3 regions of the Arthrobacter sp. JDC6 genome follow, and region 2 is predicted to be linked to each of the others. Evidence: riboswitches for the same ligand, from Rfam matches in the RefSeq annotation. Region 2 holds a riboswitch; each other region holds the start of a gene.
What was found. A riboswitch is a leader RNA that binds a small molecule or an ion and turns the genes downstream of it on or off. The one in region 2 is predicted to bind cyclic di-AMP.

Region 1: linked by a shared signal. The riboswitch ahead of ACV095_RS16640 (M23 family metallopeptidase) and the one ahead of ACV095_RS17280 (aggregation-promoting factor C-terminal-like domain-containing protein) in region 2 are both predicted to bind cyclic di-AMP.
Region 3: linked by a shared signal. The riboswitch ahead of ACV095_RS09270 (C40 family peptidase) and the one ahead of ACV095_RS17280 (aggregation-promoting factor C-terminal-like domain-containing protein) in region 2 are both predicted to bind cyclic di-AMP.

Annotation. Positions count from the first base shown of each region.
Region 1 covers NZ_CM151278.1:3,591,918-3,601,626, reverse strand. The annotation lists gene ACV095_RS16670 (helicase-associated domain-containing protein) at 1-1,207, opposite strand, end outside; gene ACV095_RS16665 (hypothetical protein) at 1,218-1,451, opposite strand; gene ACV095_RS16660 (cold-shock protein) at 1,678-2,061, shown strand; gene ACV095_RS16655 (DUF3027 domain-containing protein) at 2,069-2,617, shown strand; gene serC (phosphoserine transaminase) at 2,715-3,845, opposite strand; gene ACV095_RS16645 (iron-dependent transcriptional repressor DtxR) at 4,139-4,840, shown strand; cyclic di-AMP (ydaO/yuaA leader) riboswitch at 4,966-5,190, shown strand; gene ACV095_RS16640 (M23 family metallopeptidase) at 5,203-6,024, shown strand; cyclic di-AMP (ydaO/yuaA leader) riboswitch at 6,153-6,332, shown strand; gene ACV095_RS16635 (C40 family peptidase) at 6,403-7,080, shown strand; gene ACV095_RS16630 (NlpC/P60 family protein) at 7,244-8,011, shown strand; gene ACV095_RS16625 (HNH endonuclease) at 8,280-8,780, shown strand; gene mobA (molybdenum cofactor guanylyltransferase) at 8,876-9,550, shown strand; gene ACV095_RS16615 (DUF6457 domain-containing protein) at 9,547-9,709, shown strand, end outside.
Region 2 covers NZ_CM151278.1:3,742,600-3,752,308, reverse strand. The annotation lists gene ACV095_RS17305 (glycosyltransferase family 4 protein) at 1-140, shown strand, start outside; gene tadA (tRNA adenosine(34) deaminase TadA) at 137-643, opposite strand; gene ACV095_RS17295 (phosphatase PAP2 family protein) at 699-1,502, shown strand; gene upp (uracil phosphoribosyltransferase) at 1,515-2,150, shown strand; gene ACV095_RS17285 (VOC family protein) at 2,212-2,637, shown strand; gene ACV095_RS17280 (aggregation-promoting factor C-terminal-like domain-containing protein) at 2,727-3,440, opposite strand; cyclic di-AMP (ydaO/yuaA leader) riboswitch at 3,446-3,606, opposite strand; gene ACV095_RS17275 (ArnT family glycosyltransferase) at 3,814-5,862, opposite strand; gene ACV095_RS17270 (ArnT family glycosyltransferase) at 5,869-8,019, opposite strand; gene ACV095_RS17265 (bifunctional glycosyltransferase family 2/GtrA family protein) at 8,016-9,362, opposite strand; gene ACV095_RS17260 (sensor histidine kinase) at 9,504-9,709, opposite strand, start outside.
Region 3 covers NZ_CM151278.1:1,971,897-1,981,605, reverse strand. The annotation lists gene ACV095_RS09290 (DUF1810 domain-containing protein) at 1-3, opposite strand, end outside; gene ACV095_RS09285 (DNA alkylation repair protein) at 29-559, opposite strand; gene ACV095_RS09280 (TraR/DksA family transcriptional regulator) at 556-915, opposite strand; gene ACV095_RS09275 (aggregation-promoting factor C-terminal-like domain-containing protein) at 937-2,319, opposite strand; cyclic di-AMP (ydaO/yuaA leader) riboswitch at 2,580-2,750, shown strand; gene ACV095_RS09270 (C40 family peptidase) at 2,754-3,587, shown strand; gene ACV095_RS09265 (protein adenylyltransferase SelO) at 3,714-5,177, opposite strand; partial or broken gene ACV095_RS09260 (ribonuclease Z) at 5,161-6,107, opposite strand; gene ACV095_RS09255 (mycothiol transferase) at 6,100-6,621, opposite strand; gene ACV095_RS09250 (hypothetical protein) at 6,672-7,103, opposite strand; gene ACV095_RS09245 (universal stress protein) at 7,344-8,210, shown strand; gene ACV095_RS09240 (DUF4389 domain-containing protein) at 8,276-9,709, shown strand, end outside.

The sequences.
Region 1 (9,709 bases), 150 kb from region 2:
CGCTGGCCAGCCAGGCGTTGACCAGCCACAGCCATTGTTCCTGCCTCGGCAGTACCAGCCATTCCAGCTGCGGCGGCTGCACCCATGAGGACGAGTCGACGTCGAGGCGGATCAGGCCCGCCAGGCCGCACAGCTCCAACAGCCGGCCCGTCACGCCCTGGTCGACGCGCAGCTGGTCGGACAGGCGGCGCATCTCGCGTATCCCCACGCCTCCGCTGCGCAGCGTGGCCAGCGGGTTCTCCCTGACGGCATGCAGCAGTTCGGAGACCAGCCGCAGGGTTTCAGAGATGGCGCTGAGCGCTGCATTCCTGCGCAGCGCCGCGGTGGTCCGGCCAAGCTCCGGGACCGGCGGGGACAGGGTGAAGTCGTCGATGATCGCCCCGCCGCGCAGGGCCAGCCCCACGCTGTGCGGCAACTCCACATGGGCGGCATCCAGCGGAACCAGCAGCCCGCGCGCAAGGAGCCAGTCCACGGGCCCGACGTCGGCACCCTCCGTGGTGACCGACGCTTTCCGTTGCGCCTGGGGGACGGCACCCATGGCCCAGTTGCGGAACCTGGCGAGCAACGCCGTCGTCCGTTCCGGGGCGTTGGCGAGGATGTCCCGCAGTGCCTCGGGGGAGGAGGTCCAATGCTGGAGCGCCAGCGCCGCCTCCATGGGCGTGCTGGCATCGTGGATCGCGAATCCGCCGCGGTGCAGTTCGGAGACCAGCTGGACCACCCGCTGGGCGAAGGCCGGCTGCAGGCGGACCAGCTCCGTGTAGCTGCGGCCCAGCCCGGCGGGATAGATTCCCACCACATCCTTGAGGGAGCCGACGGGGAGGTAGTAGTGGTGCCCGGCAGCCTGGGCGTGGGCGCCATGCGGGGGGACAGCAGGATGCGCCAAAGCGAGTTCCTGCAGGGTGTCCATGATCTGTTCGATGACGGCCAGGGATGAACCCCGGATCAACTGGTGCAGGCCCTCCGCCGAGGCGCTGTGCCCGGTGTCCGTGTTGGTGCACAGATGGAGGGTCTCAAGCACCTGCATCTGCGGCCGGGTGAGGCGCTCCAGCGCACGCTGGACGCTGACCCGTGAACTGGCACGCGCCGCCAGCGCGGCGAAGTCCGGAACAGAGGGGGAAATGAGGTCCGGCCGCGCGGCGAACAACGCGCGCAACGAGTCGTCGCTGCGCGCCTCCAGGTCCTTGCCGAGCGCTCGAATGAGGGACATCAGTCCAACGTTACCGCGGCTCCCGCTTCCCCGCCCGCCGCCGGGCGGCAACGCCGTCCAGGACCACCAGGAGCATCAGGATGAAGGCCGCCGGCAGGCCGTAAAGGGCCGAGTAGGTGACCCAGGCGGGGGCGACCGTGTTGGCGAAGGCAAGCGCCATCACAGTTCCCACAGCAATGAGGGACAGCACGGCTATAACAGCGGCGAGGACCATCAGCGGCCGCCGGTAACGCAAGGGAGTCATGGACGTAACGCTACAGCGGCAGCAGCGCCGCAAGTGAAAGCACCGGGAGCTTGCGCCCGGGGCGGAACGGTGCGGCCGGAAGCGTGATTAGGGCACGCGGCAGGATAACCTTGAAGGATACAGACCAACACGGTTTGCGCTGGCCATACCTTGAACCCGCACAACAATGCGGACGCGGTGGCAGCCGGCCGTGTCTCATGACAGCAGAACGAAGAAGGTTGATTACGTGCCTACCGGCAAGGTCAAGTGGTATGACAAGGACAAGGGCTTTGGGTTCCTCGCGGGCGAAGACGGCCAGGAGGTCTTCCTGCCCAAGTCGTCGCTGCCCGAGGGCGTGACGGAACTGAAAGCGGGCACCCGGGTTGAGTTCGGGGTTGCGGACGGCCGCAAGGGCGCCCAGGCCCTGGGCTTGCGGGTGCTGGACAAGACCCCGTCCATCGCCAAGGCCAAGCGCCCCAGCGCGAAGGACCTCGCCCCGCTGGTTCAGGACCTGGTGACCGTCCTGGACAACCTGTCCGGAACCTTGTCCAAGGGCAAGTACCCGGACGGCAACAAGGGCAAGGCCATTGCTGCCGCCCTGCGTAAGGTTGCCGACGAGCTGGACGTTTAGGCTGCCCATGGACCCCCAACCTGATCAGCCGGGCACGCCAGTGCAGGAGCAGGCTGCCAAGACCCAGCCCAAGCGCAAGGCAGGCGTGCCCGTGTGGCGCACGGGCAAGCCCGATGCTTTCCTGGCCGCGGCGGTGGACACGGCCCGGGCTGCAGTGGAGGGCATCACCCCGGCCGGCACCATCGGGCCGCACCTGGCAGCCAAGAGCGAGGGCGACCGGCTGGTCACGCACCTGTTCGAATCCCGGCTGCCCGGCTATGTGGGCTGGCAGTGGTATGCGGTACTGACCCGTAACTCGCGCTCCAAGGTGGTCACGGTCAACGAGTTGGGCCTGCTGCCGTCCGGGGACTCCGTCCTGGCCCCGGAGTGGGTGCCGTGGGCCGAACGCGTCCGTCCCGAGGACGAACAGCAGCAGGAGCCGGAACAGCAGGAACCGGAACAGCAGGAGCCCGGGCAGGGGACCCCGGATGGGCTTCCGGCAGCGGAGCGGGAACCCGGGGATGAAGGGCCGGCCGACGACGGCGCGGAGCCTGACGCCGAAACAAGGACTTCCTGACCACAAACAAACGGCGCCGTCCGGGGGAAACCCGGGCGGCGCCGTCGTGCTTTAACTGTGGTTACTTGCGCAGCTCGGGTTACTTGCGCAGCTCGGGTTACTTGCGCAGCTCGCCCACCACGTAGTCGATGCTGGCCAGCAGGGCGGAGACGTCGCTGGGCTCGATGGCCACGAAGGTGGCGATGCGCAGCTGGTTGCGGCCCAGCTTCCGGTAAGGCTCGGTGTCCACGATGCCGTTGGCGCGCAGGACCTTGGCCACGGTGGCGGCATCAATCGATTCGTCGAAGTCGATCGTGGCGATCACGTTGGAGCGTTCCTCGGGCTTGGCCACGAACGGGGTGGCGAAGCCGGACGCTTCCGCCCAGCTGTAGATGCGGCCGGCTGAATCGGCCGTCCGCGCAGCCGCGAAGTCCAGGCCGCCGTTGGAGTTCAGCCACTGGACCTGGGCATTCAGCGTCACCAGCGTGGACAGCGACGGGGTGTTGTAGGTCTGGTTCAGGCGGGAGTTATCGATCGCGGTCTGCAGGTCCAGGAAATCCGGGATCCAGCGGCCGCTGGCCTTGATGCGCGCGGCGCGTTCCAGCGCTGCGGGGGAGAACAGGCCAAGCCAGAGGCCGCCGTCGGAGGCAAAGTTCTTCTGCGGGGCGAAGTAGTAGACATCGCTCTCGGCAACGTCCACGTCCAGTCCGCCGGCCGCCGATGTGGCGTCCACGAGGACCAGTGATCCCTCGTCGGCTCCGGCTACCCGCTTGACGGGGGCGGCGACGCCGGTGGAGGTCTCGTTCTGCGGCCAGGCGTAGACGTCCACGCCGGCCTCGGCCTTGGCTGCGGGCCGGGTGCCGGGCTCGGACTTGATGATGGAGGAGGCTTCCAGGAAGGGCGCCTTGTTGGTGGCGGCGGCGAACTTGGACCCGAACTCACCGAAGGACAGGTGCTGGGCCTTCTTCTCCACGAGGCCGAAGCTCGCGATGTCCCAGAAAGCCGTGGAGCCGCCGACGCCGAGGACCACCTCGTAGCCTTCCGGGGCGCGGAAGAACTGGCTCAGCCCTTCACGGACCGCTCCGACCAGGTTCTTGACCGGGGCCTGCCGGTGCGATGTGCCAAGGATCGTCTTGGAAGCTGCTGCCAGCGCGTCGATCTGCTCCTGCCGGACCTTTGACGGGCCGGCTCCGAACCGCCCGTCCTGGGGCAGGAGGTCGGCGGGGATCGTGATGCTGGTGTCGCTCACAGGTGCTCCAATTCGGCGGGGACAAAAGTTTGGTCCGGAAGGGCGGGCGGTCGGTGGCCGGCAGCGCCGGTGGCTGCGCTGCGGGCCATTCCCATTCTGCCTGAACCGCCGCCGGGGGCGGGAGCCAGGCCCGTCATAGTCCGGACAGTGAGACGTACCGTCCCCGCGCAGCCCCTCGGGGCGCGGCTATTCGGACAAAGTCAAAATAGGCTAAGCTTTCCCCCGGACTACTTTGCGCGAAGAGGCGATACGGTGGGACAACGCAAGGTACTGCGCTCGAGGAGCTGAGCTGGATGACGGATCTGATCGACACTACGGAGATGTACCTCAGGACCATTCTGGAGCTTGAGGAAGAAAACATCGTTGCCCTTCGGGCCCGTATCGCCGAGCGTCTGCGCCACTCCGGTCCCACCGTTTCCCAGACCATCGGCCGCATGGAGCGGGACGGGCTGGTGGTCGTATCCGGCGACCGGCACCTGGAACTCACGGACACGGGCCGCAAGCGCGCCACGGAGGTCATGCGGAAGCACCGGCTGGCCGAACGCCTGCTGGCAGACGTCATTGGCCTGGACTGGGCCTACGTCCACGACGAAGCCTGCCGCTGGGAACATGTCATGAGCGAGCGCGTTGAGCGCCGCATCTACGAGATGCTGGACCACCCCACCGAGTCGCCGTACGGCAACCCCATCCCTGGCCTTGCGGCGCTGGGCGGCCAGGCGGGGCCCGGCTTTGCCGACGGCGCCATCAGCCTGGTGGAAGCGATGAAGAATTACGGGCCCGCCTCCGGAGTGACCATCAGCCGCCTGGCGGAGCCGATCCAGGTGGAACCGGAACTGCTGGCGCAGCTGGACGAGGGCGGTATCCGGCCGGGTGCCGCCGTGGCGCTGGAACGCGTGGGCGAATACATCTCCGTGCGGGTCCCTGGAATCGAAGGCGCATTGGAGCTGCCGCCCGAGGTTGCCGCCCACGTCTTTGTGGCCATCAGCCAGCCCTGATCGGGGCGCCCATACCCCACAGAGGGGCAACCACGCAAAGGTAACGGAATTGTTACCTAGGGTCTTAAGCCCCTATAGTGGAACCAAGCGTTGATACATAAGCGTTACCTGATCCGGAGCCGAGCTCTGCCAGCGGGCCAGGTGCACGAGTCGTTACTGGCAGAGGCGGGGGAACCACAAGCGGCAGCGGGGGACTGCCTTGGGGTGAAGTCCGTCAGCAGCAAGCCTCTCCAGTGAAGGATTCTTCCGGGAATACCCCCTGTGCAGAAGCTTGCCTAAGGCGGACCGGGTCTTTGATCTCTCTGACCCGAATCCGACAGCTAACTCCGCAGGCTTCTTCCAGAGAGGAACCCTTCTTGACCATGCAGACCTCCCGGGGCCGCCGCCGCGCGGCCGGCCCCCCTTCGGCACCCCGGGTTGCCGAAGTTGTCGCAGCGGAGCGCCCCCGCGACCTGCATCGTGACGCGCGCCGCCGCCGGGGTCCCTTCCGGCAGATGACGGAGTTTGCCGCCGCCAGCGGTATTGGCCAAAAAGCCGGCATTGCCCTTGCCGCCACAGGCCTGGTGCTGACGGTCACGGTGCCCGCCACGAGTCCCGTCATGGCCACGGATGCCGCCGGCAGTGCCCCCATGGCCGCGTCCGCCGTCAGCCCCCAGCCCCAGATCTCGGCCGATGTCGGAGCACAGATCGACTTCAGCCGGTCGGCCGTGGTGACCCAGGCCGACCCGGACGGGAAGCTGAAGCAACTCCTGAGCGCCCAGTCCGCCGGCTCCGTCACGCGTGCCGCTTCGGCCGGCACCCTGGCTGCACCCCTCGCCTCCCTCACCACCGCTTCCCCCTTCGGCTACCGGGTCAGTCCGATCACCGGAGGCTCCGGAGACTTCCACCGGGGCCAGGACTTCGTGGCGCAGTGCGGGACCTCGGTCCTGGCCGCCGCGACAGGTACCGTGACCTTTGCCGGCTGGCACCAGTTCGGTGGCGGAAACCGCGTGGTCATTGACCACGGCAACGGGCTGGAGACCACCTACAACCATCTCTCGTCCTTCAACGTCAAGGTGGGCCAGACCGTCTCCCGCGGGGACGTGGTGGCACTGAGCGGTACCACGGGCGCATCCACTGGCTGCCACCTCCACTTCGAGGTGCAGGTCAATGGCGAAGTTGTCGATCCCATGGGCTGGCTGTAGCCAAATGGTTGCCCGCTCTCACATGTCCGCGACGCGCCGTGACCTGAATGTGACATTGAAGCAAAACTGCTGTACCGTCTAACTCGCGTCAACTTTTCCGAAGTTGACGCTCTTGAGTGGATTGCCTAACTCTGCCACCGCTCAAGGTCCGTTCGCATTTCATCGTCTGGCAGGGGCGGGGGAACCAATTTTGGCCTTCATGTTCAGAAGGCCTTGGGGTTAAGTCACAAGCTTCCCAGGAAGCAGCGTGGCCGGGTGACTCCCATCCGAATCCGACAGCTCACCTCGCAGGCATTGGGAGAGGCTACCTTCGTGTCTTCACGCCATCATTCTGCGCGCCACCGTGCGCAAACGGTTCGCACCAACCCCCTGGACGCCATGTCCAAGGCCGTCAGTGCAAATGCCGGGACCGTAGGCCGCCAGGCTGCCGTTGTGGCAGCGGCTTCCGGCCTCATCCTGAGCATGGGCCTGCCCGCCACGGCAGCTGACACCACGGCCGGTGTCTCTGCCTCCACCGAGTCCGGCTCGTCCCAGGCAGCCCTCGCTGTCACGGCCGCACCCACGGCCACGGTGTCCTTCGAGCGTCCGGTCGTCAAGACCACCGCTGCTCCGAAGGTGGAAGCGGTGCGTACCCAGTCCACGGCCTCGGCGAACCGCGCCACCACTGCAGGCCAGGAGGCGTCTCCGGCCGCCAAGACGGCGGAGACCGTATCCGCTGCGGCAACCTCGGGCATCGCTGCCATCGCCTACACCGGCATCGGCCACTCCTACGTGTGGGGCGGCACCAGCCCGGTCACCGGCTGGGACTGCTCCGGGTTCGTGCAGTGGGTTTACGCCCAGGCCGGAATCAGCATCCCCCGCACCAATGCGTGGAGCATCATGACTCCCACCTCCACCCCGCAGCCGGGTGACCTGGTTGTCCAGAACGGTGGCGCGCACGTCGGCATCTACGTCGGCAACGGCATGATGATCAGCGCACTCAACCCCTCCCAGGGCACGCTGCTCCACTCGCCTGCAGCCACTGGCACCTCCTCGTACTACCACTACGGCAACTAGTTCTTGGGCTTAACGCTCCAAGGGCTATTTCTTTGCCCAAGGCTTTTTCGCTAGAAACCACATCCCCGTTCGGGACGCGCCGACGTACCCCCAAGATGCCGGCGCGTCCAACAACCTTCGCCTGCCTACAAGCGGTTTGAGGGAAAAACGAAAGAGAGAACTGATGACGACTCGTGCCACCGCACGGCATCGCGCCGAGGTCACCAAAACCAACTCGATCGCTGTTATTGCAAAGGCCGTCAGCGACAACGCAGGCGGCATGGGCCGCCAGGCTGCGGTTATCGCTGCCGCTTCCGGCCTGGTCCTGACCAGCGGCATCGCGGCCAACGCTGCCGACGCCAACGTCAAGCGTGATTCCGCTCCGGCGTCCGCACTGGAAGTTGAATCCGCAATCGACGCCCCGATTTCCGCGGCTTCCACCATCGCCATCAGCTACGAGAAGCCCGCTGTCACCACCACGCCGGCTCCCGTCGCCGAGCCTGAGCCCCAGGTCGAGGTGCAGGAAGCTGCTCCTGCCGCCGAGCCCGTTGCGGCTCCCAAGGTCACCGCCAAGGTTGCCACCGCTGCTGCTCCGGCCGCTCCCGCTGCCCAGGCTTCCGCCAGCGGCAAGGGCGCTGCAATCCTCTCGGCCGCCTACGCCCAGCTCGGCGTTATGCAGGACTGCACCATGCTGGTCACCAACTCGCTGGCCGCCGTCGGCATCCACTTCCATGACTGGCCCGCCGGCTACCTGTCCCTGGGCCGCACCGTGAGTGCAGCCGAAGCGCAGCCGGGCGACCTGATCTACTACGCTGACGGCGGCGCGGGCATGGCCCACATTGCTGTCTACGCCGGAAACGGCATGGCAGTCCACGGCGGCTACAACGGAAACCAGACTGTGGTCTTCAGCGCAAACGTGGGTTCCGGCCCCGTGTTCATCCGCGTCAACTAAGCATCCCAAGGCAGGCCTGAACGGCCGCAGGCCTGGCAATGCCCCCAAGGACCCCCGCCATCCCGGTGGGGGTCCTTCGCGCTTAATCGGCCCGCGCCGCCCGCGGCCGACCCTCCCGCGGTGTCCAGCCGTTGTCCTGCTCCAGAGTGGCGATTACCCGATTCTGCACTTCTTTGTTTACTCTTGTGATGTCGATCCATAGCCCGGACATGCCGAGGGCAGCCGGCCCTCGTGCCCCTGACGGGTGCGGCCGTGAAGAGGTAAGTGCATGCGCACTCTCGTTCTGAATGCTGGATATGAACCGCTGGCGGTTATTACTTTCCGCCGGGCGCTGGTGCTTGTGCTCACGGGCAAGGCAAGTGTGGTGGCCGAAGGTGACGACCCCGTGGTGGGCCCTACTGACATTCTGGGCCGCCCGTCCGTGATCCTCCTCAACCGCTACATCCGGCCCCGGTACAACCACTCCACGGCCGTCAGCCGCAGGGGCGTACTCCGGCGCGACGGGCATAAATGCGCCTACTGCGGGAAAGCGGCGCACACCATTGACCATGTTCACCCCAAGTCCCGGGGCGGGGCCGATTCGTGGGAGAACCTGGTGGCCGCCTGCCTGCGCTGCAACAACGTCAAGGGCGACCACACTCCAGCCGAGATGGGATGGACCCTGCGGTTCGTGCCCGAACCGCCGCACGGAACCATCTGGCAGATCAAGGAACTGGAGAAGCCCACGCCGGCCTGGGACCCCTTCCTGCTTCCGGAACGCGCTGCCTGACACCCCGCGCTGCCTGAGTTGCCGTGATGCTCCGGTGCGCCGGACGTTCTGACCCGCAGTGCGGCCCCTACGCTGCCGGTCGCTAGGCTGGGGGAGTGGAAGTGAACGGGCTTGCCTTTGATGCCGTGATCCTGGCCGGGGGGAGGTCATCGCGGCTGGGCGGCGTACCCAAGCAGTCGCTCGTCTTCCAAGGCCAATCCCTCCTCGAACGCGCTGTCGCTGCCGCCGCGGGGGCCCGGCATGTGGCAGTTGTGGGCGAGATGGCTTCCCTGCCAATCTGGCCTCCCAACCTGCTGAGCTGCAGGGAGCAGCCGCACTTCGCGGGCCCGGCGGCAGCCATAGCGGCCGGGCTGGATGCGCTGGCGGACATCGGCGAGGATGCGCCCTACCTCCTGGTGCTGGCCTGCGACATGCCGCTGGCATCCCAAGCGGTGGCAGCGCTTCAGGAAGCTTTGCAGATGTCCACGGCGGCGAACCCGGCAAATGTCATGGCTGCCGAAGGCAACCGCCCACAGCCACTGGTGGGTTTTTACCGCACGCCTGAGTTAACAAAGGCGTGCAGGGACCTCGCTGCCCGCGGGGCGCTGGTCAACGGCTCTGTCAGGTCGCTCCTTGCTAATCTGGACGTGCAGCTTGTCACAGTCCCTGCCGGGTCCACCTCCGATGTGGATACCTGGGATGACGCTGCCGCGCTGGGGATTGCCGCCGGGAACCAGAGTGAACGCCAGGACCGGCAGACGGGCGGAGCAAACGTGGGAGGCAATTCGTGAAGAGCCAGGACGAAACACTGGAAGAGTGGTGCAGGGCACTTCTCCAGGCGTACAACCTTGAGGACGTCCAGGTGGACGTCAACGCGGTGTTGGCGCTTGCGGGCGTCGCCGCCCATGCTGTGGTCCGGCCAGCCGCTCCGCTCACCACTTTCATCGCCG
Region 2 (9,709 bases):
TGGTGGATGGAAAGACCCGGGAAAAATGGCGTTCAGCCGCGCTTGATGCGCGGACCAGGCTGCCGGGATGGAGCGAAACAGCGCAGGACGTGCTGGCCCTCCTGGAGGGACCCGGCGGACACGGGGAGCGGCAGGGCTAGAGGCTGCTCCGGTGGGCGGCGAAAAATTCGCGCAGCAGTGAAGCGCACTCTTCCCCGCGGACCCCGGGATACACCTCAACCCAGTGGTTCAGCCGGCGCTCGCGGAGGATATCGAATACCGATCCCGCAGCGCCGGCCTTCTCATCCCAGGCCCCGAACACAACCCGGGGAATCCTCGCCAGGACGATCGCGCCCGCACACATGGCGCAGGGTTCCAGGGTGACCACCAGCGTGCAGTCGGACAAGCGCCACCCGTCGCCCCGGCCGCCGCCGAGCCGTGCCCGTTCCCGCAGCCGTCCGGCCGCCTCCCTGATGGCCACCACCTCGGCGTGGGCTGTGGGGTCGCCCAGCTCCTCCCGCTGGTTGCGTCCCGAACCCAGAAGGTCGCCGTCGGGCCCTATCACTACGGCGCCGATGGGCACGTCCTCCGTGTCGAGCGCACGGCGGGCCTCCGCCAGGGCAAGGCCCATCCAGGCCTCGTGTTTCTTTTCGGGCAAGGGCATGGCTCAATGATAGTTTCGGGGTTAGTCAGGTTACTTGCCGATGCCGGGAGGCACCATGGACACTCTTCGGGACCGATTGGGTATTTGGTTCAAACCCTATGCGGCGTTGATCCTCACCATCCTTGTGGGCGGTGTGGTCATCGTGTCCCTGGCGCTGCTTGGGGCAGAGGTCTACGACGATGTGGTGGACTCCGCTGGCCTGGCCAACCTGGACAAGCCTGCCCTTGCCTTTGCCGAAGGCCTCCGCAGCCCCGGCCTTGACTCCTTTGTCACCGGTTTCACCAACATCGGCGGCGGCATCGGGATGCCCATCCTGGCCAGCATCCTCACAGCGTGGTTGACCTTCCTGAGCCGGAACTGGCGTCCGCTGGTCCTGATCGGCGGTGCAGCGGCAGCGTCCGTCACCGCCACCACGTTCGGCAAGAAGCTGGTGGGCCGTACCCGGCCCGACCATGCGGACGCCGTCCCCCCTTACGAGGATTCGCCATCCTTCCCCAGCGGACACACCCTGAACACCACCGTGGTGATCAGTCTGGTGATCTACCTCATCTGCCTTCAGTTCCACACCATGCGGGTTCGGGTTACCGCCATCACCGCCGGCTCGATCTTCATCATCGCCATGGGCCTGAGCCGGGTCTTCCTGGGCCACCACTGGCTCACGGACGTTATGGCCGGCTGGATCCTGGGCCTGGCCTGGGTGGCAATCGTTATCCTGGCCCACCGGCTGTTCCACCTGGTCCGAAGGCGCGAGCACGCAGGGGCAGCGCCGTCGTTCGACCGTCCCATCGTCCGGGACGTGGTGGCCGAGGAACTGCACGACGGCGAACACTCCGGACGCGGGAAGGGCAGCGCCGAGTGATAGTTTTGGGGGATGCGCACTCTCGTTGTTGACCACCCCCTGGTCGCCCACAAGCTCACTGTCCTGAGGGACAAGAACACGCCGTCGCCGGTCTTCCGCCAGCTGACGGAAGAGCTGGTGACCCTGCTGGCCTACGAAGCCACTCGGGAGGTCCGCACCGAGCCCGTCACCATCGAGACGCCCGTCAGCACCACCGTCGGCACCGCCTTCACCAAGCCCACCCCGCTGGTGGTTCCCATCCTGCGCGCCGGCCTGGGAATGCTGGAAGGCATGACCAAGCTGGTTCCCACCGCTGAAGTGGGTTTCCTGGGCATGGCCCGGGACGAGGAGACGCTGGACATCATCACCTACGCGGAGCGCCTGCCGGAGGACCTCACCGGCCGCCAGGTTTTCGTCCTGGACCCCATGCTGGCCACGGGCGGAACCCTGCGCGAAGCCATCAAGTTCCTGTTCAAGCGCGGCGCTTCCGACGTCACCTGCATCTGCCTGCTGGCCGCCCCCGAGGGCCTGGCGCGGCTGGAGGAGGAACTGTCAGGGGCCAACGTGCACATCGTCCTGGCCTCCATCGACGAGAAGCTCAACGAGAAGTCCTACATTGTCCCCGGGCTGGGCGACGCCGGCGACCGCCTCTACGGCATCGCCGGGTAGCACTTCGGCCCTGTTTGAACGGGCTCTTTCCCAACGGGTGTCCCGCCGCTAGCCTGTGCGGATGGACTGGAAACTCGAGCTTGTCTTTGTCCCCGTATCCGACGTTGACCGTGCCAAGGACTTCTACGTCAACAAAGTGGGCTTTAACGCCGACTACGACGAGCGGCCGTCGGACTCCATCCGCTTTGTGCAGTTGACGCCGCCGGGCTCGGCCTGCTCCATCTGCATCGGCGAAGGACTCGTCGACGCCCCGCCCGGCACGGGCTCCAACCTGCAGATGGTGGTCGACGACATCAATGCGGCGCATGACCAGCTCAAGAGCAACGGCGTGGATGTCAGCGATGTGGACGTCCAGGACTGGGGCCACTTCGTGTACTTCGCCGATCCGGACGGAAACAAGTGGGCTGTCCAGTACATCCCGTGGCGGAACGCCGGGCAGGGCGCTGGCGGGAACACCGGACAGGGCGCCGGACCGGGCGCTGGTTAACCAAAGCGGCGGGCCGCATCATGATGATGCGGCCCGCCGCTTTGGTGCAGTTCCCCCGGCATCGCTGCCGCCGGGGGGGGGAGGAGTGCCTAGTACCAGTTGTGGGCCAGGTGGAAGTTCAGGGCACCACAGGGCGACTGGTAGCTCTTCTTGATGTAGTCCAGGCCCCAATTGATCTGCGTGCGGTAGTTGGTGAGGTAGTCCGCGCCGGCGCTTGCCATCTTCTCAGCGGGCAGGGACTGGACGATGCCGTATGCCCCGCTGCTGGAATTGGTGGCCGTGGTGGTCCAGTCGGACTCCTTGGTCCACAGCGTCTGCAGGCACTGCATCTGGTCCGGTCCCCAGCCAAACGCCCCCAGCTGGCTGGCGGCGTACGCCTGGGCGCCTGCAGGATCGTTAACCGCGACGGCGCGAGCCGGCTCAGGTGCGGGGGCGGGCTCAGGCGCCGGGGCCGGGGCAGGCGCTGCGGGTGCTGCCGGTGCCGCTGCGGGGGCCGGTTCCGCTGCCTGCGGTGCCACGCTGATGGCAGCGGGCGCGGGGCTTGCTGCCGGGTTGGAGCGGATATCGCTCTTCTCGATGCTCATTTGAGCGTCGGACGCTGACGTGGAAGGGTTGGACGCGGTGGATGACACCGGAGTCATGCTGCTGGTGGCCTGTCCTGCCGCGCCTACCCCCACCAGCACCGCGCACGATGCTGCAAGGACGGCGGCGCGCTGGCCCAGGGTGGTCTTCTTGGCCTGCTGCGCGGCCCTGTGTTTAGCCTTGGCCTGCAGCAGGCGTGCTTCTGCCGTGTTTTTGGACATGATTGATCGCCTCTCACACCTGCGGAGTTAGCTGTCGGGTTCGGATGAGGGCATCCGGCCGTACGGAAAGATCACGTACTGGCTTAACCCCAAGGGCATTCAATGCCCGGGACGGTGGGTCCCCCGCCTCTGCCGTAGCTCAATCGGAATCCGGGGAAGCGGCAGAGCTTGGCGTCGACCCGGGATATGCGGCCCGAACGGGGGCCGCACCCAATCGACGCTACAGGAAGTGCACGCGAAAGTCACATTTAGGTAACGGAAGTCACGATCCTCAGCGCGTTGATTTGCCGGATTCCCCGTTCGTAACCTCGGTCCCATTGGGGTATGGCCGCCCCATTTCATGAGCGCAGCGCGCCGACCGTTACAGTTCCCGTTACCCAGCCAACAGGTAGACGGTGGTGCCGCCAATGCTCTGCGCCGTGAAGTTGTTCGCCACCCACTGGGCGATCTGGGCGGCAGCGTCCGAACCGGTACTGGCCCGGATGGTTCCGCCTGTGATGAAGTAGTGGATCTTTCCCTGGGACACCAGATCCTGGAACTCCGCCAAGGTAGGGGCGGGATCTGTGCCGTTGAACCCACCCACCGCCATGACCGGCAGTTCCGTTGCCAACTGGTAACCGGCAGCGTTGTTCGACCCCACCACTGCCGCTGCCCAGGTGTAGCCCGAGGCGCCATTCCTGAGTGCTGCCACGAGTTCCGCGGACGGCGTGGGGGCGCCCAAGAGGCCTCCCACGGCCCCGCCTCCGCGACCACCGGCAGCAGCGGTTCCGCCGGGAAGTGTTCCCCCGGGCGCGCCCTGCTGGCGGGCCGTGTTTCCCTGGGTTGTTGGCTGCCTGGTGCTGCCTGTCCCGCTCCGGCCAGGGCCCGTCCCGCGAGGGCCGAAGCCCGACGAGGGCCCGGCACTGACGATCGCCCCGCTGTGCGTTGTCGACGCCGTGGAAAGGGAGTACGCCAGCGGCCCGGTGAGCGACGCCGCAATGGCGAGCGCCGCCGTCGTCCGCTGCACGGCACGCCAGCGCAGGAACCTGCCGAACGCCACGCCCGCTGCGGCCGCCAAGCCTCCGGAAAGGACCAGCCAACGCAGCCACGCGCCGTAGGCGGACGTGGTGCCCAGCAGCTGGAAGGCCATCAGGGCGGCCGCGGCCACCGCTGCGGCCAGCAGGAGTGCGGCGGGTGGCTGCTGCCGGTGCTGCCACAGGAGGACCGTGCCCAGCCCCGCAAGCCCGGCGATCCCCGGCGCCAGCGCCACGGCGTAGTAAGGGTGGATGATGCCGGCCATGAAGCTGAAGACCAGGCCCGTCACCAGCACCCACGAGCCCCAGATGATGACGGCGGCGCGGACCGCATCCGTCCGCGGGGCCCGCCGGCCCAACCACAGCAGGCCCGCCGCAAGGATCAGGGCGGACGGCAGCAGCCACGCGATCTGGCCGCCGAACTCGCTGTTGAACATCCGGAGCAGCCCGGGATCTCCCCAGCCGTTGCCGCCGCCCACACTGCCGGTCTCGTCGCCCGTCAGCCGGCCCAGCCCGTTGTAACCCAGCGTGAGCTCCAGGATGGAGTCGTTTTGCGATCCGCCGATGTAGGGACGCAGGCCGGCCGGCGTCAGCTCCACCGCCAGGAGCCACCACCCGGCGGAGGCCACCATGGCCGCTCCCGCCGCGGCCAGCCGGAGCAGGCGCCGCGGGAGCCTGTGCGGGCCTGCCAGCGCGTAGGCGATGGCGAATCCCGGAACCACCAGCAGGACCTGCAGCTGCTTGGCCAGGAAGCCGAAGCCCAGGAACACTCCGGCCAGCAGGAGCCAGCGCAACCGGTCCTCCTGGACTGCACGGAGGACCGCGTAGGCGGCTGCCGTCATGAGCAGCACCAGCAGGGCGTCCGGGTTGTTGAAGCGGAACATCAGCGTGGCAACGGGGGTGAGGGCCAGGACGGCTGCGGCGATCAGTCCTGTGCGGTGCGCCAGCCGTGGATCGGCCGTGGCAGGCGCCGCGGCCCGCCGTACGGCCAGGTAGAGCAGCCAGGCGGTGCCGACGCCCATCAGCGCCTGGGGGACCAGGATGCTCCAGGAACTGAGGCCGAAGATCCGGACGGACAACCCCATGACCCACAACGACGCCGGCGGCTTGTCCACCGTGATGGCGTTGGCGGCGTCGGAGGAGCCGAAAAACCAGGCCGCCCAGTCCTGCGATCCGGCCTGGGCCGCGGCGGAATAGAACGCGTTGGCCCAGCCGGATGCTCCAAGGTTCCACAAGTACAGCACGGCGGTCCCGGCCAGCACCGCTGCCAGTTCCAGCCGCCGCCGGAGCGCCCGCGGGTCCGGCCGGAAGCGGGCCGGGACAGGATGATGCGCGGCGGCAGGAGCGCCGGCAGGGTGTCCGGTGTGGACCGACGCAGTGTGGACGGACGCTGGGTAATGGCTGGCCATTGAGTCCTACTTGGTGAGTTGGTACACGGTGGAGTTGCCTACGGTCTGGGCCTGGAAGTTGGCCTGGACCCAGGCGGCCACCTCTGAATTGCCGCGGCCACCCATGCCGCCGCCTCCCATGCCACCGCCTTGGATGAAGTAGCCGATCTCGCCCTTGGCCACCATGTCCTGGAACTGGGCGAGCGTGGGGTAGGGGTCCCCGCCGTTCCAACCGCCCAGGGCAATGACGTTGGTGTTCGTGGCGAGTTCCAGGCTGGCTGCCTGGCTGGCGCCGGAGACGATCGCGGACCACTTCGTGGTGGTGGCCTTCAGGAGTGCCGCCACCGCCGCATCTGCGGATCCTTCGCCCGGGCCGCCGGCGCCCCCGGCGCCCTCGGCACCCCCGGCACCTCCGGGGCCGGCTGCGCCGTCGATGCCGCCGAAGGGATCGAGTCCACCCGCGCCGTTGGCAGCGTCAGTGGCGGCCTCCCTGCCGTCAGCCCGTGCGCCGCCGAATCCAGCGGCACGGTTGCCGAAGCCACCCGCGGACGAACCCGCCGGGCCCGACGTCGGAATGGAACCGGAGTGGGCGGAAGCAGCGGTGGCGAGGGTCCACCCCGCTGTCCCAAGACCGCCGGCCAGGAGGGATACGACGACGACGGCGGCCGCACCGGCCCGGCGGAACCGTCCGGAGGCGCCCAGTTTCGAGGTGCCCGGTTTTGAGGTGCCCAGTGCGTCGAGGCGGAGGAGGATTGCGGCGGCGGCGAGGACGCCGAGCACGATGATGGCGACCCGCAGCCAGGGGAGCCACGACGTGTCGCGGCCCAGCAGGACTGCCGACCACACAGAGGTGCCGAGGACGGTCACGGCGAGGACGATCCGGGCCGGCCAGTAGCTGCGGCCACGCCAGAGCTCCACTGCGCCTATGCCCACCAGCGCTGCGATCGCCGGCGCCAGTGCCACCGAGTAGTAGGGATGGACAATGCCGCTCATGAAGCTGAAGACACCTCCGGTGACCACGAGCCAGCCGCCCCACAGGATCAGGGCCGCGCGGCCCGGGGAGGTGCGTACTTCCCGGCGCGTGAACCAGAGGCCTGCCACCAGCAGGACCAGGGCGGCGGGCAGAAGCCACGAGACCTCACCGCCAAAGCTGGTGCCGAACATCCGCAGCAGCCCGGCCGCCCCGCCGAATCCGGCGTTGCCGCCGCCGAAGCCGACTCCGGGACCGCCGGCAGCAGCACCCCCGGCCCCGCCGGGCATGCCCTCGCCGGAACCGGTGAGGCGGGCCAGTCCGTTGTAGCCGAACGTCAGTTCAAGGAAGCTGTTGGTGCTGGACCCTGCCATGTACGGCCGCTCGGAGGCCGGTGTCAGCTGGAACAGGGCGATGTAGCTGCCGGCAACCACGACGATTCCGCCCAGCGCGCCAAGCAGGTGCACCAGCCGGCGCCCCACCGGCGTGGGTGCGGCCCACAGATAGGCCAGTCCCAGCGCGGGAACAATCAGGAAGCCCTGCAGCATCTTGGTCAGGAATGCCAGGCCAACCACGGCGCCGGCGGCCACCAGCCACTTCCAACCCGCCCTCTCAATGGCGCGGGTGGTGAAGTAGGCAGCAAGCACCAGGCACAGGGTGAGCATGGCGTCCGGGTTGTTGAACTTGAACATGAGCGCAGCCACCGGCGTCAGCGCCAGGGCAGCGCCGGCCAGCAGGCCTGCGGCAGGTCCCGAGACGCGTTTGACGGCCAAGTAGAGGAACCCGACGGCGGCCACCCCCATGAGTGCTTCCGGCACCAGCATGCTCAGTGGTGAAAAACCGAAGATGCGCCCTGCGAGGGCGGGGATCCAGAGTGCTGCCGGCGGCTTGTCCACCGTGATGGCGTTCCCTGCGTCCAGCGAGCCGAAAAGGAACGCCGTCCAGTCCTTGGTGCCGGCCTGGATGGCGGCTGCATAGAAGGAGTTGCCGTAGCCGGTTGCTGCCAGGTTCCACAGATACAGGATCGCCGTGGCTGCCAGGAGCCCCGCGGCGGAAGGCCTCACCCAGCGGGGCTGCGCACCGAAGGCGTAGCGGGTCCAGCGGGGTGCGGTATCGGCCGCCCCGGGGGAGGAGGCAGCGTGGCCGGATGGCGACGGCTGCCGGCCCGCGGGTGAGCCGGCGTCCGCCGGCGAAATGGTGGAGGTCATGATGCTGCCGTTTCTGTCGAAGTGGGGGCGTCTTTGGTGGTCCGGTTGCCGTGGTTGCCGCGGAACACCCAGAGCCGGAACAGCAGGAACCGGACCGCCGTGGCTGCCAGGTTCGCCGCCACAACGGTGAGGACTTCCACCCACCGGTCAGGCGTCGTCGTCCGGTGTACAAAGGCGAGTGCTCCGGAGGTGAGCAGCAGGCCGATGCCGAACACGATCAGCCCTTCGAAGTGGTGCCGGACCGGGTTGCCGCCCTGGATGCCGAACGTGAAGCGCCTGTTGGCGCCAGTGTTGGCCACGGCGGTGATCAGCAGTGCAAGGAAGTTGGCCAACTGCGGGTCCATGAATCCCCGGCAGAACACGAAGATCAGGAGGTACGCCAGGGTTGAGGCGGCGCCAATCGCGGCGAACCGGACCAGCTGGCCGAAAAGGCTGCTGCCGCGTGTCTGCTCACCGGACCGCGAGGACGCCGGGATCGGACCCCGTGCCAGGGCTGCGCGCAGTTCCGGGACCGGGATGCGACCGTAGACCAAGTCGCGGGTGAGGCGGGCCATTCCCCTCACGTCGGCCAGTGCTGTGCGTACCACGTCCACGCTGGAATCGGGATCGTCGATCCAGTCAACGGGGACCTCATGGACACGCAGGCCGCAGCGTTCGGCGAGGACCAAAAGCTCGGTGTCGAAGAACCAGGAGTTGTCCACGGTGTAGGGCAGGATCTGCTGGGCGACGTCGGCGCGGATGGCTTTGAACCCGCACTGCGCGTCGCTGAACCGCGCGCCCATGAACGAGTGCAGCATCATGTTGTAGCTGCGTGAGATGAACTCCCGCTTGGGCCCGCGGACGACGCGGGAGTTGCGGGTCAGCCGGGTGCCGATGGCGAGGTCCGAATGCCCGGAAATCAGGGGCGCCAGCAGCGGCGGCAGGGCGGCGAGGTCGGTGGAAAGGTCCACGTCCATGTAGGCCAGCACCGGTGACGGGGAGGCCAGCCACACTTTGCGCAGGGCGTTGCCGCGGCCCTTCTCGTCCAGGTGGACCGCCACGAGCTCAGGGAACTCCCGGGCCAGCCGCTCGGCGATCTTCAGGGTTCCATCCGTGCTGGCGTTGTCCGCCACGGTGATCCGGAAGCTGTGCGGAAAGGTATCCAGCAGGTGCCCGTGGAGCCGGCGGAGGCATTCCTCAAGGTCCCGTTCCTCGTTGAAAACGGGGATGGTCACGTCAAGGACCGGAACGGTGGCGCGGGTGTTCACGGGTGCGCGCCGTACGGCATGTCCGCGGGGAGGAAGGCCCGCCGGGGCCACCGCGGCGTCCGGCAGGGTTCCTGAAGTGGAGTCGGTGAGCGTCATGGATCAAGAGTGGCGCCGCCGGATTTGAGGGCTTTAGGCGCAACCTGTGATGTGCCTGTGTAACTGGCGCTGTGCAACCGGCGCTGTGCAACTGGCGCGGGCTTGGCCTTCAGTGGCCACCGCCCTCTGCGTGTGTGGCGGTCAGGCGGCGGCGGGTCCGGGCACGGGAAGGCGGACCGCAAACTCGGTCCTGCCTGGCCGGGACACCAGTTCCACCGTGCCTCCGTGGGCCATGACGATGGATTCGACGATGGACAGGCCCAGGCCCGACGAGCCTTCTGAGCCTGAGCGGGCGGCGTCGGCCCGGGTGAAGCGCGAAAAGATGTTGCCCTGGAATTCGGCGGGGA
Region 3 (9,709 bases), 1.8 Mb from region 2:
CATGTGGATCTCCTTCATTCGTCCGCTTTTAGAAAGTCAGTTCCTTCATGAGGGCAGCGGCCGCCGCCTGAAGATGGGCGTCCGGGTCCCCGCTCCACCGTTCCACCACACCGCGGGCCCGCTGCCGTTCACGCTCCCCCAGCCCTGCCAGCAGCGGCATCAGGACATCGGAGAGCAGGGGCGCGGTCAGATCCGCTGTGTGGGCGGAGCGGAGGAAGCCTTCCAGCCGGGTCAGGTCCGAATGCTGCAGGAGCCGCACCCGTGACTGCAGCAGCACCACGGCGGCAAGGCGGCGCTCGAAAACCGGGCGGGAGCCGGGCCCCGGCTGTCCCCAGAGGGCAGAGGCCAGCATCACGCTTGCGTCGTGGTCCAGGTCCTTGAATTTGCGCAGGGCGTCGCGCACAGTTCCACGGACGGCGCCCACGGAGGAACCATACGAGGCCAGCACACCGCCCAGGCGGTGTGCGACGTCGTCCGCGCGGTACCAGGCGCCCTCATTCTGGAGGGTACGGTCAACAAATTCCGCCGCAGCGGACACCACGTCCGCCGTGCCGGTCACCGCGCGCGCCCCGCGGAGGCGTGGTGGATGCAGAACGGGGTCCAGGGCCGGGCTTCCAGCCTGCCCTCGGCGATGGGTTCCCCGCACACCGCACAGATGCCATAGGTCCCCGCGGCCAGCCGGGCCAGGGCAGCTTCAATCTGGTCCAGCCCCGCCGAGCTTTGTTTCAGCAGCGCCGATGCCTGTGACAGCTCGAAGGCGATCGTGGCGCCCTCCGGATCGTGTTCGTCGTCGACGTTGGAGTCCTGGCGGGCCGAATTCGCAGCGTCGATGTCCGCCCGCAGCGCCGGCAGCAGCGCCATCCGCCGCGTCCGCTCATCTTCGAGCAGTGCACGGAACCGTTCGAAATCTGGCATGGGGAAAGCCTAGCGCGTCAGTCAGTACCAGTTCAGGGATACGGAATGGTTCCATGCCCCGCAGGGCGACCCGTAGCGGTCACGGATGTAGCCCAGGCCCCATTCGATCTGCGTCCGGTAGCTGGTCAGCCAGTCGCTCCCGGCGCTGGCATACTTGCCGGGCGGCAGTGCCTGGGCAATTCCGTAGGCCCCGGACCACGCGTTGGTGGCGGTGGTCAGCCAGTTGGATTCCTTGGTCCACAACTGGGCCAGGCACAGGAACTGGTCCTGGCCCCAGCCGAAAGCGGCAAGGCGTCCGGACGCGTAGCTTTTCGCCCCTGCCGGATCGTTGACCGCTCCACCGGGAATGGAAGGCACGACGACGGCGGGCGGGCTGGGAAGGGCCGGCTCGGCTGGCGGCGCCTCCGGAACGGAAGGGACAGGGTTGGCCGGCGGAGGGTTGGCCGGCGGAGGGTTGGCCGGGACAGGATTGGCAGGGGCTGGATTCACCGGGACAGGATTGCCGCCCACGGCGGCTGGGGCGGCTGGTGCGGGCGGCCTGGGCTGCTGGGCGGCCGCCGCGGCGGCCCTGGCGGCCGCTTCGGCCTGGCGGCGGGCCTGCTCCTCCGCTGCGGCGCGCTTGGCCGCCTGGGCCGCCTCGTAGGCAGCCAGCGCAGCCTGGCCTTGGCGGTACTCCCCCTCAAGCGCCGCCGTCGTCCCTTTCAGGGCGGCAAGCTGGGCCGTTAGCTCGCCGCCGTGCCGCTGCTCCTCGGCCACCTGCCGTGCCAGTGCGTCCCTGGCGGAACTGGCTGCCCCGGCTTTTGCCTTTGCCTCCCCGGACAGGCGCTCCCGTTCGCTCCTGGCAACCTTTTCCTGCTCCACCAGGGCAGCGGATACCTTTCCGGCCGCCGCCGCCTTGACCACCAACGCGGCCGTCTTGTCCCCCACGAGCTTGACGAGGTTGAGGCCCTGGACGCTGTTGGTCCCCAGGGCGTCCAGCGCCACGAAGAACCCGGCGTTGGTCCCGCCTGTCTTGTACGACTGCACGGCCAGGGCGCCGAGGTCCTTCCGGTACCGGGCCACTTCGTCGTTTGCGCGGGCGGCCCGTGCGGACAGGGTTTCCAGGCGTGATGTGGCTGACTGGAGCTCTGCATCCGCGGCAGCGTATTCGGCGGCCGACCGTACGGCTGCGTCCCCGGCTGCCTCCGACTGCGCCTGCAGGCCGGTCAAGAGCCCGTCGATGGTGGCAATTTCTGCAGCTTTTGCCGCTTCGGACGACTGCGCCTGCTGCACATCCGACCAGGAGGGATATCCGCCGGGCGGCGGCTCCTCCGCTGCGGCCGGCAGCACGGTGGCGGCGGCCAGGGCGATGGCCAGCACGCCACCGAGGAGCGGGATCCCTCGGCTGGTCACGAACAGGGGCATAGTCCCGAAGCTTACCGTCCGGCGCGGCCCCCGAGGGCGCGTCCGTGGCCACATTGTTACCGTTTGCAGCGATAAAGACCCTGCCTGCATCGGTCGAGGTCACCGCCCGAAATGCGAAGTACATCAAGACGTTTGCGCAATTGAGAGGGGAGCCTCGTATGTTATCCAAATGTGACAATCGGGGGCAGCGCGGGTTATGGTCGTTTGGTGTCCCTCTCAGACGGGACATTCCCGTCAGCATGCCGAGCCCTGCCGCTGATCATGGGATTCAACCGCTTTCCGTTTGGCAGGGACGGGGGAACCAAGTTTCTACGGCCACATGTGGCCTTGGGGTTAAGTCGTTAGCGCCTCCGCCCGCGGAGCCAGCTACCGGCCGGGTATCTCCAGCCCGAACCCGACAGCTCACCCCGCAGGCATGGGAGAGGCGATCAACTGTGTCAAAAATTTCCACCACTGCCCGTCACCGCGCGACTCCGGCCCGCTCCATTGCGCTCGAGGGCCTCGCCGTAACCGCCAAGTCCCAGGCCCGTTCGCTGGGCCGTCCGGCGCTTGCCGTTGCTGCAGCGTCCGGTATTGCCTTTGGCGTCGGAGCCCCGGCCCATGCAGGTGTCACCGGCCCGGACACCACTGAGAACACCAGCGTCCAGGCATACTCCGCACCTGCCCCGGCAGCAGCACCCGTCGCAGCAGCAGGAACCGTCCACACGGTGGTGTCCGGCGACACCATCGGGGCCATCGCGGCCGCCCATGGCGTCAGCCTCAACGACGTCCTGGCCGCCAACGGACTGGGACTGTCCTCCATCATCTACCCCGGTGACCAGATCCAGATCCCCGGCGCTGGCCACACCGCAGCCCCGGCGCCGGCAGCAGCTCCCGTCCAGACGGCAGCCACAACCGCACCGGCAAACACCGGCATGAACATGTCCTACGCCTCAGCCGCCCCGGCGGCGTCCACCGGCACCGGGACCGGCGCTGCCATCCTGGCATCCGCTTACAGCCAGGTCGGCGTGAACCAGGACTGCACCGCAATGGTTGAGAAGGCCCTGCGCTCCGTCGGCAAGTCCGTCGGCGACCTGGCCCCCACGCAGTTCTTCCAGTACGGAACCGTTGTCGGCGCTCCCGCCCCCGGCGACCTGATCATCACCTCCGGCCACGTGGGCGTGTACGCCGGCAACGGCCAGGTTGTGAGCGGCGGCGTCAACGGCTACAGCACCGAGGTCCACTCCATCAGCTGGCTCGGCGGCTACTCCGCAGTCCGCGTAGCCTAGCCTTCGCAACGCTTTGGCAGCAGCAGGCTGGTACTAAACAGCAAAGCTGTTCTTAGACAGGAGGGCGGCAGCCGGGTATTCCCGGCTGCCGCCCTCCTGTCATTTCCGCACCGTACCGCTGAACAGTCACGTCCCGCAGAAGGTCATGTAGGTGCCGAAATCCTCAGGGGCACCTTCGGCGTAGCGTTCCAGGCCCGGCCGCTCGGCGAAGGGGCTGCCGACGGCCTCGAGCAACTGCTGCAGGGGAGCCAGGTTTCCGTCAGTGGCGGCGGACAGCGCCTCTTCCACGAGGTGGTTCCGCGGAATATAGGCAGGGTTCACGCTGTCCATCAGTTCCGCGTCGGGCCCCAGGGCCTGCCACCGCTCCGCCCAGGCGTCGAACGCTTCAAGGTCCAGGACCATGCCGCGCACGGGACGGAGGTCCCCCCGCGCGGCCTTGCCCAGGTTCCGGAAGAACAAGGTGTAGTCCACCGGCCCGTCCTTCAGGATGGCAATGGCACCGTCCACCAGGGCGGAGGCGGCGTCGCTGTCCGCATCCCCCGACAGGCCCAGCTTGGCCTTCATGCCGCCGGACCACGCCTGGCTGTACTGTCCGCGGAATCCGCCAAGTACCTCCACCGCGGGGGCAACCGCCTTTTCCTGGTCCCCGTCGATCAGCGGCAGCATTGCCTCCGCCAGCCGTGCAAGGTTCCATTCGGCCAGCACCGGCTGGTTGGCGTAGGCGTAGCGTCCGCTGACGTCGATGGAACTGTAGACAGCGGCGGGATTGAACACATCCATGAACGCGCACGGGCCGTAGTCGATGGTTTCCCCTGAGATGGTCATATTGTCCGTATTCATGACCCCGTGCACGAACCCCACCAGCATCCACCGGGCCACCAGGTCCGCCTGGGCGGAGACCACCGAGGCGAACAACTCCAGGTAGGGGTTTGGGGCGCCGGCAGCGTGCGGGTAGTGCCTGCCGATGGCGAAATCCGCCAGCCGCTTCAGCAGCTCGAAGTTTTCCGTGGCCCGCGCGTACTGGAAGCTGCCGACGCGCAGGTGGCTGCCGGCAACCCGCGCCAGGACCGCACCGGGCAGCATGCCGTCACGCCTGACCTGCCGGCCAGTTGCCACGACGGCGAGCGAGCGGGTGGTGGGAATGTGCAGGGCATGCATGGCTTCACTTACCACGTACTCACGGAGCATGGGCCCGACGACGGCACGTCCGTCCCCGGCGCGGGCAAACGGCGTGCGCCCCGAGCCTTTGAGATGGAGGTCCAGGAGGCGGCCGCCTTTGTCCGTGACCTCACCAAGCAGCAGGGCGCGTCCGTCGCCAAGCAGCGGAGAGTAGCCGCCGAACTGGTGGCCCGCGTAGGCCTGCGCCACCGGGGTGGCGCCCGCCGGAACGTGGTTGCCCACCAGGAGCCGCACCCCTTCGGGACTGCGAAGGTACCCTGGGTCCAGGCCCAGGTCGCGTGCGAGCCTGTCGTTCAGGACCAGGAGCTCGGGGCTGGGGGCTTCCTCGGCCTGCCAGGGAACGGCGAGTTCCGACAGTTCCCGGGCGAAACGGCCGTCAAAAGTGACCGTGGATTCAGCTGCTGCCGTCATGGCTTAACCCTATCGCCGTAGTTCCGCCCGCTGCTTCCCGTGCCGGTTGCCGGCGGCGGGGAACGGCAATGTGCTGCAGGTCCTCAGCGGCAATGACCGTGGTTCCCGGAGCCTGCGCCCGTGCCTGCTCCGCGAGGTGCGGGACGCCGTCGCCATAGCGTGCGGAGAAGTGGGTGAGCACCAGCATCCGGGACTTCCCGGACGCCGCAAGTTCCCCTGCCTGCCCGGCGGTCAGGTGCAGGTATTGCCGGGCCAGGCCGCGTCGTCGTCACTGAACGTGGACTCGGCCACCAGCAGGTCCGTGCCTGCTGCCAGTTCTTCGGCACCGTGGCACGGTGCGGTATCCATGATGAAAGCGAAGCGCTGGCCCGGCCTGGGAATACTGACCTCTTCCAGCCTGGCCGCTCCGAGGACCCCTTCGCGCTGCAGCAGGCCCACGTCGGGCCCTTCGATGCCCGCCGCCCGCAGCCTCTCCGGCAGGAACGTGCGGCCATCTGGCTCGGTGAGCAGGTAGCCGTATGTCTCGATGCGGTGATTGAGGGGCCGGACCTCAAGCCTGTCCGCCACGGCACCGGCGCCGCCATGTGGATGGAGCCTCACGTCAAGCCCGGGCGGGCTGAGACCCACCAGGGCCCTGACCACCTGGTCACCGGACGCCGGATAATGCAGGTGGACCGGGTGCGCCACGCCGTCCAAAACCATCCGGGAGAGCACCCCGGGAAGGCCGAAGCAATGGTCCCCGTGCACGTGCGTAAGGCAGATCCTGGTGATGGCGCCCGCCGCCACTCCCGCATGGATCATCTGGCGCTGGGTACCCTCGCCGGGATCGAAAAGCAGCCCTTCGCCGTCCCAGCGCAGGAAGTAGCCGTTGTGGTTGCGGGTCCGCGTGGGAACCTGGGACGCAGTGCCCAGCACTACGAGTTCACGCACCGTTGGAATCTGACGCTGCAAGCAACCCTTTGGCGTAGGCGGCCTGGCCGCCGTGCTGAAGGCAGTCCCCCAGGATGCTGACCAGCCGCACGCCCAGGGTGACGGGCGGATCCCAGCGCCTGTCGACCACACGGTCCAGGTCGGAATCCCCGATACCTTCCAGGACCCTGGCAGTCTGCCGGTGAACGGCCAGGTAATACTCCCGCAGGAGTTCCCGGGGCGCGCGGACTGCGTCCACCTGCTGGCTTGAGTGGCCGTAGCCCGTATCACTGTCCGCCAGCGGGAGCCCGAAGCGGGTTACGAATCCTTCGGCCTTCCAGACCTGCTCCAATCCCGAGGCGGACGCAACCTGCGCATCTTTCACCCGTCCCATGTGCCAGACCAGCCAGGCGATGGAATTGCCTTGGCCTGCAGGACGCAGCTGCAGCTGCTCCTCATCCAGCCCGTCCAGTACCTGCCCCACCAGGCCGGGGAGGCGGTCAAACGCCTCGAGCAACAACTCCTTGGAGTGCATGGGTCTCCTTCCCTGCGGACCGGGCCCGGGCGCACCCGGCCCCGGGATTGCTAGCGTTCCAGGTCGTCCGGCTCAAACTCACTAAGGGGCGAGCCGCCAAAGTTTTCCTCGTCGTCGCTTGCGTCTGCTTCCAGGCCGGTGGGATTCCCGCCGAAATCGACGTCGGCTGCTGCTTCACCCAGCGTGGGTGTGTCCGGCGGAACCTGCTCATCGCCGGAGCGGTACCGGGCCTGCGCGCTTTCGTCCCGCAGCGTCTGGTCACTCAGGAAGTCCTGCTCCTCCCCCGAGACTGCTTCGTCCTGCAGCAGCGGGTCCTCTTGCCAGCGGTCCGGATTGTTCTCTGCAGCCCCGGGGTAGCTGTCAGGTTCCCCGTTGACGGGATCGAGCTCCAGTGACGATGCCGCGCCGGGAGTCTCGTCGAGAAGAACGTCGTCTTCCTGCACAACTTCCAACTCATCGTCGGGGACGTTCTGTTCAGTCATGATGATGCCTTTCTCATGGGCTCCGGGCGGATAATAGTAAGCATACTGAGGAACGGTATGCCTGTGAACAGCCACCGCATTTCCGTCCCAAGCGGACAAACGGCGGTTCCCGGCCGCGCGCCAAGGCCGCAGGGCGGCCTGAACAGCGCTTCCGTGACTTTTGGCCCTAGAGTGCCGGTGGCGGCGGGGCCAGTCTTGAAAGGCAGGAAGACCAGTTCAAGACGACCAGGAAGTGCGGCCATGACATCCCAGAAACCCATCGCTGTGGGCACCAACGACTCAGCGCAAAGCCAGGCCGCGGTCCTGTGGGCGGCCCGCCGCGCCCACCGGACGCACCTGCCGCTGGTGATCCTCCACGTCGTCGACGACCGGTGGGTAGCTGAACCCTACCCCTGGTTTGGAACCCTCCAGCAGGCCGGCGAGGAACTGCTCAAGACCGCCGCCGGCAGGCTCGAAGGAACCGTGACGGTCACGCCGACTACGGAACTGCTCACCGGAAGCGTGGGCGGCCAGCTGGCCAAGTATTCGAAGAAGACCTCGATGATGGTCATCGGCTCCGGCAGCGGGCACCTTGGCGGGGCCCTCGCCGACCGCGCACTCCAGGTGGCGACCGCCGCCAAAGTCCCTGTCGCCGTCGTCGGGACCCAGGACCTCGAAGGCAGGTCCGGTGTGGTGGTCGGCGTTGACGGGTCTGCCGAGGCAACGCGGGCCGTCGCCTTCGCCGCGGCCGAGGCCGACCGCGAGGGAGACGAACTCACCGTCGTTTATGCCGTCAATGCGCCCGACCCCATCATCGACGCCGGCCTGACGCCGGGGGCGCTCGCGGACCTCATCGTGGACGAAGAACGCGTCGTGCTCTCCGAAACCGTGGCCGGGCTCAAGGAAGACTACCCGGACCTGACCGTGCACCAGCGGCTCGACAGGGAAAAAAACGCGGTGGACGCCCTTGTCGAGGCCGCCGCCGGGGCACGGCTGCTTGTGGTGGGCAGCCGCGGCCGGGGCGCCTTCAAGCGCCTTTTGCTCGGTTCGACCGCACACGGCGTGCTCAGGCACCTCCCGTGCCCCACGATCATTACCCGTACTGACACCGTTCACAGCCCCCTTTAGGCCGCAGCGCCTGCTGGTCCTTCTTCCCGCTCCACATCCTCCCCTACAGCGGAAGGTTCCACGCCATGAAAAAACCCGCCGCCAGCATCATGCTGGTCCTCGGCATCCTGATCTCTCTTCCGGGACTGGCCGCGCTGGCGGGAGGAGCCGTGGCATCGGCGGTGGGATCGATCCAGGGGGACGGATACCTGACCTCCGGCACATCCCGTTTTTCCGTCAGTTCCTTTGCCCTCACCTCTCCGCGGGCCGAGGCCATCGGCGAGGATGTGCCGGGCAGGCTTCCTTTCGACATCGGTACCCTGCGGCTGCGGATTGCATCAATGATCCCCGACAAAGCGGTGTTCATTGGCATCGGCCCGCAGGCCGACGTCGAACAGTACCTGTCAGGTGTGCACCACTCGGAGCTGCTGAACATCCGGCAGCGGCCTTTCCGCGCCGAATACCGTGACGTTCCGGGCGGCAACCCCGCATCGCCGCCGGCCGGCCAGCGCTTTTGGACGGCCTCCGTTTCAGGCTCCGGCGAGCAGGAGCTGACGTGGAACATCACCCCGGGCACCTGGGAAGTGGTGGTGATGAATGCCGATGCCTCCTCCGGTGTTGATGTCCAGGCACAGGCCGGCTTCCGCTCAGACCTCATCAGGCCGGCAGCCACAGGCCTGCTGGTGGGCGGCCTCATCGCCCTCGTGATCGGTATTCCCCTCATCGTCTTCGGCGCCATGGGACTGGGCCGGCATGCCGGGCGGCCACCTGTTGGACCATCACCGGGCGGCCCGGCGGTGGCAGGACCGGGGATGGCGGGACCGGGGATGGCGGAACCGGGGATGCAGGCGCCTGGGATGGCCGGACCGGGGATGCAGGCAGTGCCGGCCGCACCCGGAGTGGCACCCCCGCCGCAGCCGTTCACCGTGGCAGCCGAAGACCGCCGCGCCTACCCCGCAAGGCTTTTCGGTGACATCGATCCGGGACTGTCACGATGGATGTGGCTGGTCAAGTGGTTCCTGGCCATACCGCATTTCATCCTTCTCTTCTTCCTCTGGTTTGCGTTCGTCATCACCACCATCGTGGCGGGCTTCGCCATCCTGTTCACCGGCCGGTACCCCAGGGCACTGTTCGACTTCAATGTGGGTGTCATGCGCTGGAACTGGCGGGTGGCCTTCTACGCCTACGCCGCCGTAGGCACCGACCTCTACCCGCCGTTTACGCTCAAGCGCACCAATTATCCTGCGGACTTTGACGTTGACTACCCGGAACGGCTGTCCCGCGGGCTGGTGCTGGTGAAATGGTGGCTCCTCTCGATCCCGCACCTGCTCCTGGTGGCCGCGTTTACCAATACAACGTGGCGGTGGCGGGCGGACAACACCTTCGTTGGCGCCACCTATGAGCAAAGTGCGGGACCGTCCCTGCTGGGACTGCTGGTTCTGGTCGCGGCAGTGATCCTGCTGTTCACCGGCCGCTACCAGCGCCCGCTGTTTGACTTCATCCTCGGCATCGACCGCTGG